2 regions of the Sulfonitrofixus jiaomeiensis genome follow, and region 2 is predicted to be linked to the other one. Evidence: riboswitches for the same ligand, from Rfam matches in the RefSeq annotation. Region 2 holds a riboswitch; the other holds the start of a gene.
The links. Region 2 has a riboswitch for cyclic di-GMP ahead of WCY20_RS09770 (hypothetical protein). Riboswitches for the same ligand answer to the same signal wherever they lie in the genome.
Positions count from the first base shown of each region.

Region 1: linked by a shared signal. The riboswitch ahead of WCY20_RS08670 (immunoglobulin-like domain-containing protein) and the one ahead of WCY20_RS09770 (hypothetical protein) in region 2 are both predicted to bind cyclic di-GMP.

Region 1 is NZ_CP147919.1:1,727,570-1,733,825, reverse strand. It holds gene dnaE (DNA polymerase III subunit alpha) at 1-3,248, shown strand, start outside; cyclic di-GMP riboswitch class I at 4,130-4,204, shown strand; gene WCY20_RS08670 (immunoglobulin-like domain-containing protein) at 4,297-6,256, shown strand, end outside.
Region 2 is NZ_CP147919.1:1,937,467-1,943,722, reverse strand. It holds gene WCY20_RS09780 (glycosyltransferase family 4 protein) at 1-1,017, shown strand, start outside; gene WCY20_RS09775 (hypothetical protein) at 1,127-2,734, opposite strand; gene WCY20_RS09770 (hypothetical protein) at 2,752-3,963, opposite strand; cyclic di-GMP riboswitch class I at 4,103-4,190, opposite strand; cyclic di-GMP riboswitch class I at 4,264-4,343, opposite strand; gene WCY20_RS09765 (hypothetical protein) at 4,988-6,256, opposite strand, start outside.

The DNA of each region.
Region 1 (6,256 bases), 210 kb from region 2:
AGAAAGAGCTCCGCGAGCATAGCGAGGGGCTCATCTGCTCTTCTGCCTGTCTGCAGGGCGAGGTCAACTGGCATCTCAACCTCCAGAACCAGCGTAATGTCCGTAACGGGGCAGAGGGGTACGAGGGGGCAAAACGTGTCGCGCTGGAGTATAAAGAGATCTTCGGCGACGACTTCTACCTTGAACTGATGCGCCACGGCATCGGCGACCAGCTCTATATCGACGAGCAGGTGCTAAGACTCAGCCGGGAGACGGGGATCAAGATTGTCGCCACCAACGACACCCACTACACCTTTCCCGACGATGCACAGTACCATGAGGCCTTTATGTGTATCGGGATGAATAAACTCTATGACGATCCCAACCGTATGCGCCACTCGGTGCACGAGTTCTATCTCAAATCGCCCGAACAGATGGCCCGCCTCTTCGCCGATATCCCCGAAGCGCTGGAGAATACCCAGGAGATCGTCGAGAAGTGCCAGCTTGAGCTGAAACTCGGTGACCCGACACCGCCGAACTTCAAGTTCACCCCTGAATATGCTGCGCGCGAGAACCTTGATATCAACTATGAGGACGATGCACCGCTGAGTGAAGACGCCGACAAGGAGGCGAAAAAGAAATGGCTGAGTGCTGCCGACAAGAACGACGCCGAGTACTTTATCCACCGCTGCAAGGTCGGGCTTGAAAACCGTCTTCAACATGTCCCGCAGGAACGCCATGACGAGTACCGGGAACGTCTTGAATTTGAGATGGATGTTATCAACTCCATGAAGTTCCCGGGTTATATGCTGATCGTCTGGGATTTCGTCAAAGAGGCGAAGAATATGGGCGTGGCCGTCGGACCGGGACGGGGTTCCGCCGCCGGTTCGCTGGTTGCGTTTGCCCTTGATATCACCGATATCGACCCGATGAAATACGACCTGCTTTTTGAGCGTTTTCTCAACCCGGAGCGGGTATCGATGCCCGATATTGATATGGACTTTATGCAGGCCCGCCGCGGCGAGGTGATCGACTATGTCGTCGAGAAGTACGGACGTAACCAGGTCGCGCAGATCATCACCTTCGGTTCCCTGCTGGCCAAAGGGGTCATCCGCGACGTATCGCGCGTCCTCGACGTGCCGCTTTCGCAGGCCGACAAGATGGCGAAACTGATCCCGGACGAACTGGGCATCACCCTCAACGGCAAGGGCAAACCCGGCAGCGAGGGCTTCAAAGACGGGGCTTTCCAGAAGGAGCCGAAGATCCGGGAACTGATCGAGACCGACCCGCAGGCTGCACGCGTCTGGGAATTCTCCAAAAAACTCGAAGGGCTAAAGCGCAATGCGGGGATGCACGCTGCCGGTGTCGTTATCTCCAACCGGGAGCTCTGGTACAAGACCCCGATCTACAAGCCTTCGGGCGAAACGACCTTTGTCACGCAGTATTCGCTCAACTATCTTGAAGATGTCGATCTCATCAAGTTCGACTTCCTGGGTCTGAAGACCCTTGATGTTATCGATGCGGCGATCAAGCTGGTCAAAACCCGTTATGACCGGGATATCAACTGGCATGAGATCGATGAAAACGATGCCGAGGTATACAGGGTGATCCAGACGGGTGAGACGGTCGGGATGTTCCAGATAGAGAGTTCGGGAATGCAGGATCTGAACAAACGGCTCAAACCTTCAACCTTCGAAGACCTGATCGCGGTCCTGGCACTCTACCGTCCGGGTCCGATGGAGTCGGGGATGCTCGATGATTTCATCGAGCGTAAGCACGGGCGCCAGGAGATCGTCTATGTCTTTGATGCCCTCGAAGAGATACTGAAGCCGACCTACGGGGTCATCGTCTACCAGGAACAGGTCATGCAGATCGTTCAGACCATCGGGGGCTTCAGCCTCGGCGGTGCGGACATCGTCCGCCGCGCGATGGGTAAGAAGAAGGTCGAGGAGATGCTCAAGTACAACAAATTGTTCTCCGAAGGGGCGCAAAAACAAGGGCTCGACTATAAGACCGCTTCGGAGCTTTTTGACCTGATCGAAAAGTTCGCCGGTTACGGTTTCAACAAATCGCACTCGGCGGCCTATGCGATGGTCACCTTTCAGACGGCGTGGCTGAAGACCTACTATCCGCAGGAGTTCATGGCGGCACTGCTCACCTCGGAGAAGGACAATACGGACAAGATTGTCAAGTATATCGATGAGGTCAAGCGCATGGGTATCGAACTCTCGCCTCCCGATATCAACCATTCGCAGCTGGAGTTCTCGGCGATCGAGAAAGACGGTCAGGATGTCATCCTTTTCGGGCTCGGCGCGATCAAAGGCGTCGGAGAAGCGGCCGTCCAGTCCATTCTGGAGGTTCGTGAGAACGGCGAGTTCAGTTCAATGCAGGACTTTGTCAACCGCATCGAGCCGCAGAAGGTCAACAAGAGGGTGCTCGAGTCGATTACGAAATCGGGCGGTTTTGATGCTTTCGGACTCTCCCGCCGTGCGATCCTTGGGCAGATGGACCTGATTATCCAGACAGCGAAAGATGCTTCACAGGCGAAGAAAAATGCAATCGGCAGTCTCTTCGGTGATGATGAGGAGATCTCTACCGTTGAGCTTACCCTGAAAGACGAGGCGGAGTTCGGGCTCAAAGAGATACTGGATTTTGAGAAAGATACGCTGGGCTTTTACGTTTCGGGCCACCCGCTCGATGATTTCCGCGAGCGCATCGATGCACTTACATACACGCTCTCTTCCGATATCGACAACATCACCGACGGTTCGACGGCGATCTTTATCGGGAAAGTCGAAGAGATCACCAAGAAGATCTCCAAGAAGGGCAACCAGTTCGGTATCGTCAACCTGATGGACTTTCACGGCAATATCGAGATGATGCTCTTCAGTGATAAACTCGATCAGCTCGAAGGGATGAATCTGAATGACCCGGTTGCATTTAAAGTCAAAGTGACCCATACTGAGCAGTTTACCCGCATGAGTGTTTTGAAGATTTTTACCCTGGACGAAGTCAAAAAAGAGGCAAAAAAGGTGGTGACAAAGATCGTTGAGAAGCCGCCTGAAATGTTGAAACTTCGCCTGCGTATGGACAAGAGCACGGAATTGCTCGAAGAGCTTTACCGTCTGGTCCGGCGTTATCCGGGCAACCGCCCGCTTCAGCTCAACATTGTCTCAAAATTGCAGAATGTTGTGATCGATTCTGCGATAAGGGTGGACAGCAAAGTACTCGACGAACTGGCACATTTCGAAGCAGTGGATGTGGCGTAAAGTATAAATCAATGTATCGTTGACAGGATAAAATTTTCGCTTTTTAAACCTTGTTTACAAAAAGGTAACATTTACATAAGCTTTGGCAGTCTTTGTATCGCTCGATGTGCAAAAAACTTGAGTATGCTTCATCGTGTAGTCTATTTGCATGATTTCCATCAACTTAGATGATTCACTAGGAACGTGTGTTGGGTATACCGAAAAGTTAGAAAATACCGTTTCTATTCCCTTTCCTCAATCGTCCCGGATCAGTCTGGGCAGAGATTTCCTGGAGAATTCATTTTTTTCAGCACGATTTTTTTGACGGACAGGAATTCTTCCTCATTTTTCGGTTGGTAGTAGGCGATGTAGCTGACGTATGTCAGCAATGCATGCTTTAAGCCTGTATATGACCGGAAAATTACCTGTACAAGCAGTTCTTTCAGTGCGTCGTTTATCGTTGCAAGGGTATTGTATAAGAAAAAGAATGCGGTGCGGGATACTTATGCATGTTCGGAGGGCAAACGACACTGAGAGAATTTTGAATTGAACTCAATCTGAACCGACACGATATTGTTGAGGTTATGATTAGTCAGTACTATATGGCACATAATTATGAGATAAGCCTTCAGTAGGAGTTTAAATACTTTAAAGATGGCCGTGTTATTCTCACCGAAGAGAAAAGTGTGCTTGAATTTTAGGAAAAAATGTTAATTTCGGCAAATACAATTCCAGCTCTGACTCCGGATAAGCATTATTCAAACATTTATTCAAAACGGCTCTGTTGATAGAATATGTTCACTTTTTATTTTATTAGATCGGGTCAATTGACTTGTCTTTTATATCGAGATTTGTATTAGATTACTTTACTTTGATTTTTATATGTGATATCATGTTCTTAACTGCAATAAAGCCAAACTGTCTGTGAGGGCAGGACGGAAAGCTAAGGACCTCCAGAAGAACGCCTGGCTACTCAGCAACTATCATACATTAAATGTCGTTTTGAAATGCTGGCTAGAAGTCATCTGTTCAAAATTCATCTATTCTAAAATATTGGAAGGATGAGACAATGAAACGTGTATTTTTTATTGCGCTTTTTATGGTTAAGTTCCTGTATGCTGCTGAGATCATCGTTGACAATCATGATTCGGGCTTCAGCACGACCGGTTCCTGGTCCGAGTCCGGGGCGCCGGATGAGTATGCCGACAGTTCTGTTTTCAGCAGAACCATCGGCAGCAGCGCGACCTGGACACCCGTTCTGCCGGAGGCAGACTACTATGAGGTTTATGTATGGTATACCGGTTCTACCGTCTATGATCGTGATACAGACGCCAGCTATACGGTCAATCATGCCGGGGGTTCTACGCCGATAGGGATTGATCAGAATCAGGGTTCGGGAGACTGGGTTTTACTGGGCACCTTCTCATTCAATGCGGGCACCAGTGGCAATGTTACCCTTGTGCGTGATGTGGAAACGGGAGGCACCAGCGCCGATGCTGTCAGGTTTGTGTCTCAGGGCGGTGTGCCTACAAACCATGCTCCGGTAGTAAATGCGGGTTCCGATCAGACGATCACGCTGCCTGCAGGTGCCAGCCTGAACGGTACGGTGACCGATGACGGTCTTCCTGCTCCTTATACGGTCGTGTGGACACAGGTCAGTGGTCCCGGGACCGTAACATTCAGCAATGCCGCTGCGGAAGATACGACAGTCAGCTTCAGCCAGGATGGAACTTATGTGCTCAGGCTGAGTGCAGATGATACAGAACTGCAGGGATATGATGATATAGAAATTACAGTCAATCCGGCTGCAGGCAGTGGCGCGATCATCGTTGACAATCATGATTCGGGCTTCAGCACGACCGGTTCCTGGTCCGAGTCCGGGGCGCCGGATGAGTATGCCGACAGTTCTGTTTTCAGCAGAACCATCGGCAGCAGCGCGACCTGGACACCCGTTCTGCCGGAGGCAGACTACTATGAGGTTTATGTATGGTATACCGGTTCTACCGTCTATGATCGTGATACAGACGCCAGCTATACGGTCAATCATGCCGGGGGTTCTACGCCGATAGGGATTGATCAGAATCAGGGTTCGGGAGACTGGGTTTTACTGGGCACCTTCTCATTCAATGCGGGCACCAGTGGCAATGTTACCCTTGTGCGTGATGTGGAAACGGGAGGCACCAGCGCCGATGCTGTCAGGTTTGTGTCTCAGGGCGGTGTGCCTACAAACCATGCTCCGGTAGTAAATGCGGGTTCCGATCAGACGATCACGCTGCCTGCAGGTGCCAGCCTGAACGGTACGGTGACCGATGACGGTCTTCCTGCTCCTTATACGGTCGTGTGGACACAGGTCAGTGGTCCCGGGACCGTAACATTCAGCAATGCCGCTGCGGAAGATACGACAGTCAGCTTCAGCCAGGATGGAACTTATGTGCTCAGGCTGAGTGCAGATGATACAGAACTGCAGGGATATGATGATATAGAAATTACAGTCAATCCGGCTGCAGGCAGTGGCGCGATCATCGTTGACAATCATGATTCGGGCTTCAGCACGACCGGTTCCTGGTCCGAGTCCGGGGCGCCGGATGAGTATGCCGACAGTTCTGTTTTCAGCAGAACCATCGGCAGCAGCGCGACCTGGACACCCGTTCTGCCGGAGGCAGACTACTATGAGGTTTATGTATGGTATACCGGTTCTACCGTCTATGATCGTGATACAGACGCCAGCTATACGGTCAATCATGCCGGGGGTTCTACGCCGATAGGGATTGATCAGAATCAGGGTTCGGGAGACTGGGTTTTACTGGGCACCTTCTCATTCAATGCGGGCACCAGTGGCAATGTTACCCTTGTGCGTGATGTGGAAACGGGAGGCACCAGCGCCGATGCTGTCAGGTTTGTATCGCTGGGCGGTGTACCTGATACTACGTTTCCTATCATCACGATTATAGGGGATAACCCTTTAAATCTGCAGCTGGGCGACACCTTTAGCGATCCGGGGGCCACGGCGCATGATAATATCGACGGTG
Region 2 (6,256 bases):
GGTATAGAGGTGATAAGAGTATGGAGCTATATCGCGGCCAATAGAGGAGTTGTTAAAAGGATTCTGGATTATGTCAGTTTTGCTTTTATGGCATTTTTTGTGGGTTTGTTCCAGAAAGCTGATGTTATTATTGCAACTTCACCACAATTTTTTACTACCTGGGCAGCATCGGGACTCTCAAAAATCAAACGTAAACCATGGGTGTTTGAACTAAGAGATCTATGGCCTGATTCCATCAGAACCGTAGGCGCTATTAAACAGGGTAGAGTACTTGATTTACTTGAAAAGATAGAACTTTCTCTTTATAGGGATAGTGACAAGGTGATAGCAGTTACTCAGGCCTTTAAAGCTAATTTAATAGATCGAGGAATTAGTCAAAAAAAAATTAAAGTTGTTACCAATGGCTCAAATATGGAGCTTTTTACTCCTCGTGAAAAAGATCAAACACTTTTAAGAGCGTTGAAATTAGAAGATAAGTTTGTGATTGGCTATATAGGTACACATGGTATGGCGCATAGTTTGGATTTTATTACGCAGTCGATTTCAAAGATAGATGATCCGAACATCCATTTTTTATTTATTGGTGATGGGGCGAAGAAAAGCGAAATTGTTAGTCTGGCTTCTGCATTGGATCTAAAAAATATTACATTTTTAGATCCAATTGCAAAAGAAGAAGTTCCCCGCTATCTTTCAATCATTGATGTTTCATTGGCACCTTTGAAAAAATCCGATACTTTCAAAACAGTTATTCCATCTAAGATCTTTGAAGCATCTGCCATGCAAAAACCAACTTTACTTGGTGTCGAAGGACAAGCAAAGGAAATCATTGAAAAATACAATGCAGGACTGTGTTTTCAACCGGAAAATGAAGAAGATTTCATTACTAAAGTTAAACTCATGAAAGATGACAAGTTTTTATACAAAAGCTATCAGGAAGGCTGTAAACAATTGGCACTTGATTTTGACAGGGAAAAACTGGCTAATGACATGTTGGAAATTTTAAAGAATCTGATGTAGTATTTGTAAGGTAAAAGGGTATATTTCACTCGAAGCTTCCATCCAACTTTAGCAGCCAATTGAATTGACTGCTATTTTCGAGTTTAAAAAAAAGAACCTGCAGCTTTGATTATTTCAATTCTTTATTCTGATAATCCATTATCCACGGCCCTGTTGGTTCTACCGTAACTGGCTCTACCGTAACGGGTTCTACAGCAACTGGTTCTTCAGCAACCGGTTCTTCGCTGACTGGAGCATCAGGAATACCTGCAAGATTTGCATGCGGGCTTAAAGAAGTAGTAACTACGCCAACAAGTGTTATTTGTTTTGGGTTATTGGTAAAAAGATCATAGTTGAAGGTGTAATCCCCCATTTTAGCATCGGAGGCATTAGCATAACTGATATCTCCTGTGCCTTTGATTCCATTTGATGTATCATAGTAGTAGTTGCCTGAGGCTTCGAGCACACCGCTTACATGGGCAGTTTGTCCTGAGGAAATCAATACATTGTTTTTGAATGTTGTGTCTCCCGAGTTGTTTTCAAATCTCATGGCATAACCCGTTAGTGAACCGACCCATACGTTTTCTTCAATACGAATGTTATTACAAGCATACGAGAACATAACATAGGGTGTGTCTCCGTCTACAGTTTTATTTACTTTATAAAACACATTGTGTTTAAATAATGCATTCATAGCAGGATAGGGAATGTCATTGTCTCTGCTGGTAGACAAAGAAATTCCCCACTCAGAATCCATGATGTAGTTGTTTTCAAAGACAAGATTTGGAACACCAAAGTGAATCGTTACAGCTTTACCTTGTCCGCTACCACTGGAGTTGTGTCTAAATCCCCACATTTTATTGTTTGTAATAACTACAGGATTGGCCGTATCTTTAGAACCGGCTTTGAGATCAATGGCGTTTTCAGCCCAAGCATGCTCTTCATCGGTATATATATCAGGTGTTATCCAGAGCAGGTTATTGTCAATTATTGTACCAGCAAAATTTACATTAGTGTAAGTCCCATCGTCTGCTCTTGTAAGTTGAATAGCATCACATGCATTAACAATTTCATTGTTAATTATCTTTGTGTTGAGAGTAGTGCTTCCGTCGGTTATACTATTTGAAAGTAAAATTGCGACTCTATCCCTTTGTCTTCCTCCCAATGACATATCTGCTATACGGCTGTTCTGTATTGTATTATTATCGCAGCCATGATAAAAGGCTATTCCATGATCCTTAAGGTCTGTAATATGGAGTCTGTTTAGGATGTTATTGGAAGCGCCACCATAAAATCTATATAGCTTCTCTGCGCTTCCAGTATCAACAGAAAGGGATGAGATTCTATCAATTACCCAATAGCTCCCACCATTATCAAAAGATAACCAAACATTTGCCTGCTCTGAAGTTTCAAGTTTTGCAGGATGTGTATCGTTTCCGTTGTCAAGAACAATATATCTGCGTTTTGCACTTGAGCCATCGGCAGACAATGTTATCTTTCCGGCACTTCGGTAATCACCCGGCTTAACACAGAAGATACTTTTGCTGCTGTCATTTATTTTACTCCAGTCAGCGTTGCTGCTGATGAACTGTACTTCGGGATTGGTGGCATCGCATTCCGGAAGTGTTATATTTTCAAGATATTCACTATCTGCTGCAAAAGCATTACTGCTTAATATGAACATCAAACTTAACAATCCGATTTTTAGTGAATTTAAGGTATTTGTTTTGTTACGCATTATTGATCCTTATTTCTTTATAATCTGTCTTCAACAATCTCGTCCGAAGAGATTGCCGGTATTACACTATTTGATTGGACTTCATAGTTCCATTTGTAGTTATACGCTACGAGTTTGAAATCATCCCCAGGAAGCACTTCTATCTGAAAAAATCCGTCTGCATCGGTGGAGAGGTCGCTTCTTACCCAGTTTGGTCCGACAGCAGACACTCTTGCGTCTTTAACTGTAATTCCATCCGTATAAACAATACGACCTCTGTAAATACCGGGAGCATTTTCAAGAGGCATATTTAAGCTCCACGTTCCTAAGTGCGTAATGTTTCCTTGATAGGTTCCGTCTGATTGAAGCTCGGCATAACCTTCTTCAATCCAGATCCCCTGGTTGTAATCATAATACCATAGTGGAATGATATTTTCTTCTTTTAAACTGGCAATAGCTGGAAAAGTTAAAGTTGCCATTGCACCGTCAGTTAAACTCAGAGCATTACCGTTTACATCTTCCAACGTTGCAGTAATTAAACCGTAAGAGCCAAAGAGTGCGATGTTCCCACTGCTGTCTTTTCCTTCAAAAAGTCCTGGAAAAGTCGCTTTACCTGAATCTGTTGTTGGATCAAGATAGGCTACGTTGGGAATGACTTCACCAACATACTGATTTCCTGAAAGGTCATTGTAGACCGCCGCCGGCAGAGCGATACTGGCTGAATTAGCCAGATCTAATACCGTGCTTTCTTGGCTGTAATAAGGTGCTTGCTGTTCATTTGGAGCAAGTTCATATTCCAAATAGTTTGACGAAAGCATATCAGTGCCTTCTGCAAACTCATCGGCTTGAATGACCGCAGAGTTGTGAAAATAACTCTGATGTTGAAAAGTGACAACGGCTCTTATCGTCGTGTTAACGTCAAACAGTGCATAGTTTCCGTTTGCATCGGTAGTCGTAACAGCATCGCCGACACTGACCTGAACATTTTCGATACCTTCTCCGGTGACACTGTCTTTGACTTGTCCTTCGAATTTGGCGACCAAAGATGCTTCGGGCGCACTGTCGAACTGTGTTTCGGAAGGAATATTTGAGTCGGAAGTTATACTTGCGTCGACTTCAAGCGAATCATTGGTTGAATTTGAGGTTTCCTGACAACCTGTCAGAAATGTTGTAGCAACTAATAGTGCTAAAAAACTTTTTTTCGTAGTTAAGTACAAAAGTTCATCCTTGTTTTTGAATAAAACCTTCATGCAAAAAGGCATGTAAGAATTTAATATTCAAACCTGGGATGTGAATCTATAGAGGAGGTAACCCGGCTATCTTAATACAGTTATGAAAGGAGGTAGGTGAGAAGATACTTAATATTCCGCATAAATAATAATGAAATATCAAGGCAACCCAGCCATCTCTTTCAAATTAATGAATAAGACCCGTGGCTTTCCGTCCCCGCTTCACAACGGGTTTGGCCTAAAAATATTATTTGGAATAATGTTCAGAGGAGAAAGCTTGATTTTATATTAATAATAGTACATTACATTTCTAATATAAATCAAGGCAACCCAGCTATCTCTAATCAAAGAGACCTGAAGCTTTCCGTCCCCGCTTTGCAACGGGTTTGGCATAAACAATCAGAATTATGCTATAAAACAACTTAATTCTTTATTACTTATTTGAATTAGATTAAAAGCCCATCGATTCAAATCTGACTGGTTTCCTGGAATTGGAATATGTTTAGCGTTGGAAGATGCAGTACATTCCCTGTTCTACAATCTGTCGGCTGATATCACAGCTGCTCACAAGCCCGAGTTGAATGATCAGACTAAATCTCGCTCTAGACGCAATTCCCCTCACTTTAAGATTATAAATTCGTACTTGAATAATCCTGTATAAGCAGGACAACACATGTTTAAGCAGTACGCTCTACGGAAATAATGACAGTACAAAAGATACTTTTTCTATTAAAATATTTAGCAGCAATACAGATGAGCCAGAACACTGATATATAAGTAGATGAGGTGAGAAGTTGGCGATAGCAAACTGATATTTGCAGATATACCAATGGAGTGTTTTTTGGACGGGCATATGCAATGCCCCGTGGCATTATTTCACGGCAAAACGATCTGATGCCGTTCTTTTTAGATCGACTGTTTTGAGAGATTGATTTCCTTCGTTTTGGACGGATAATCAATTTGGCTCTTTATACAGTCCACCTTTTTTAGTTACCGCTTGTCTTTACTTTTCATTGGCGGTATTTAATTAACTCGAATTGGTTATTTAGATCCTGTCTTCAACAATTTCACCCGAAGCGACAGCCGGTAATACGTTGGCATGTGCAGCTTCATATTTCCATTTATAGTTATAAGCTACAATTTGGAAATCATCACCGGGAACGACGGTAACTTCAAATAGCCCATCAGCATCAGTTGACAAATCGCTTCTCATCCAGTTAGGTCCGATAAGAGCTACTCTTGCATCTTTAACCGTGACTCCATCGCTATACACGATTCGGCCGCGGTATGTGCCAGGCGACGTCTCTAGCGGCATATTTAGACTCCATGTACCAACGTGTGAAATGCTCCCCACATATGTTCCATCCGACTGGAGTTCTGCATAGCCTTCTTCGATCCAGGTCCCTTGGCTGTAGTCATAATACCATAGCGGAATAATGTTCTTCTCTTCTAGAGAGGTAACGGCATCAAATGTCAATGTTGCTGTAGCGCCATCTGCAAGATTTAGTGCATTACCGCCAGTATCTTTGAGTGATAGGCTGATCAGGCCGTAAGAGCTAAACAACACTGTCTCCCCATTGACATTTTTCCCTTCAAAAGTACCTGGAAACAGTTCTTTGCCTTCCTCTGTAGTGACATCCACTATTTTTAATCCTGCAGTAACAGTACCGTGATAGGCATTACCTGACATATCTGCATAGACATCAGTAGGTATGTCAAGATGGGCACCGGCAACTGCGGTCTGGCTGTCATAACTCCATTGTGAAGTATAGGTACCTATAGCGTACTCGAGATAATTCGAAGAAGCAGTGGTTGTACCTTCCGCATAGAGATCAACCTGAATACGTGTACTGCCAAGCAGGTAGCCCTCTTTTTCAAAATTGACAACGGCGTTTTCAGTTTCAGCAATGTTGGAGAGTGTAAAATAGCCGTTCTCATCGGTTGCTGTGGCACATCCGCCCACATTGATCTGCACATCGGCTAATCCGCTGCCTGTCGCTTTGTCAGTGACATGGCCTTCGATCATTGCATCGCCTTCTACACATACTGCAACGACAGGTTGTGTCTCTTCCACTACAGGTAGCGTCTCTTCAACGACAGGTTGTGTCTCTTCCACAACGGGTAGCGTCTCTTCAACGACAGGTTGTGTCTCTTCAACAACGGGAAGTGTCTCTTCAACAACGGGAAGTGTCTCTTCAACGACAGGTTGAGTTTCTTCAACAACGGGAAGTGTCTCTTCAATGACAGGTTGAGTTTCTTCAACAACGGGAAGTGTCTCTTCAACGACAGGTTGAGTTTCTTCAACAACGGGAAG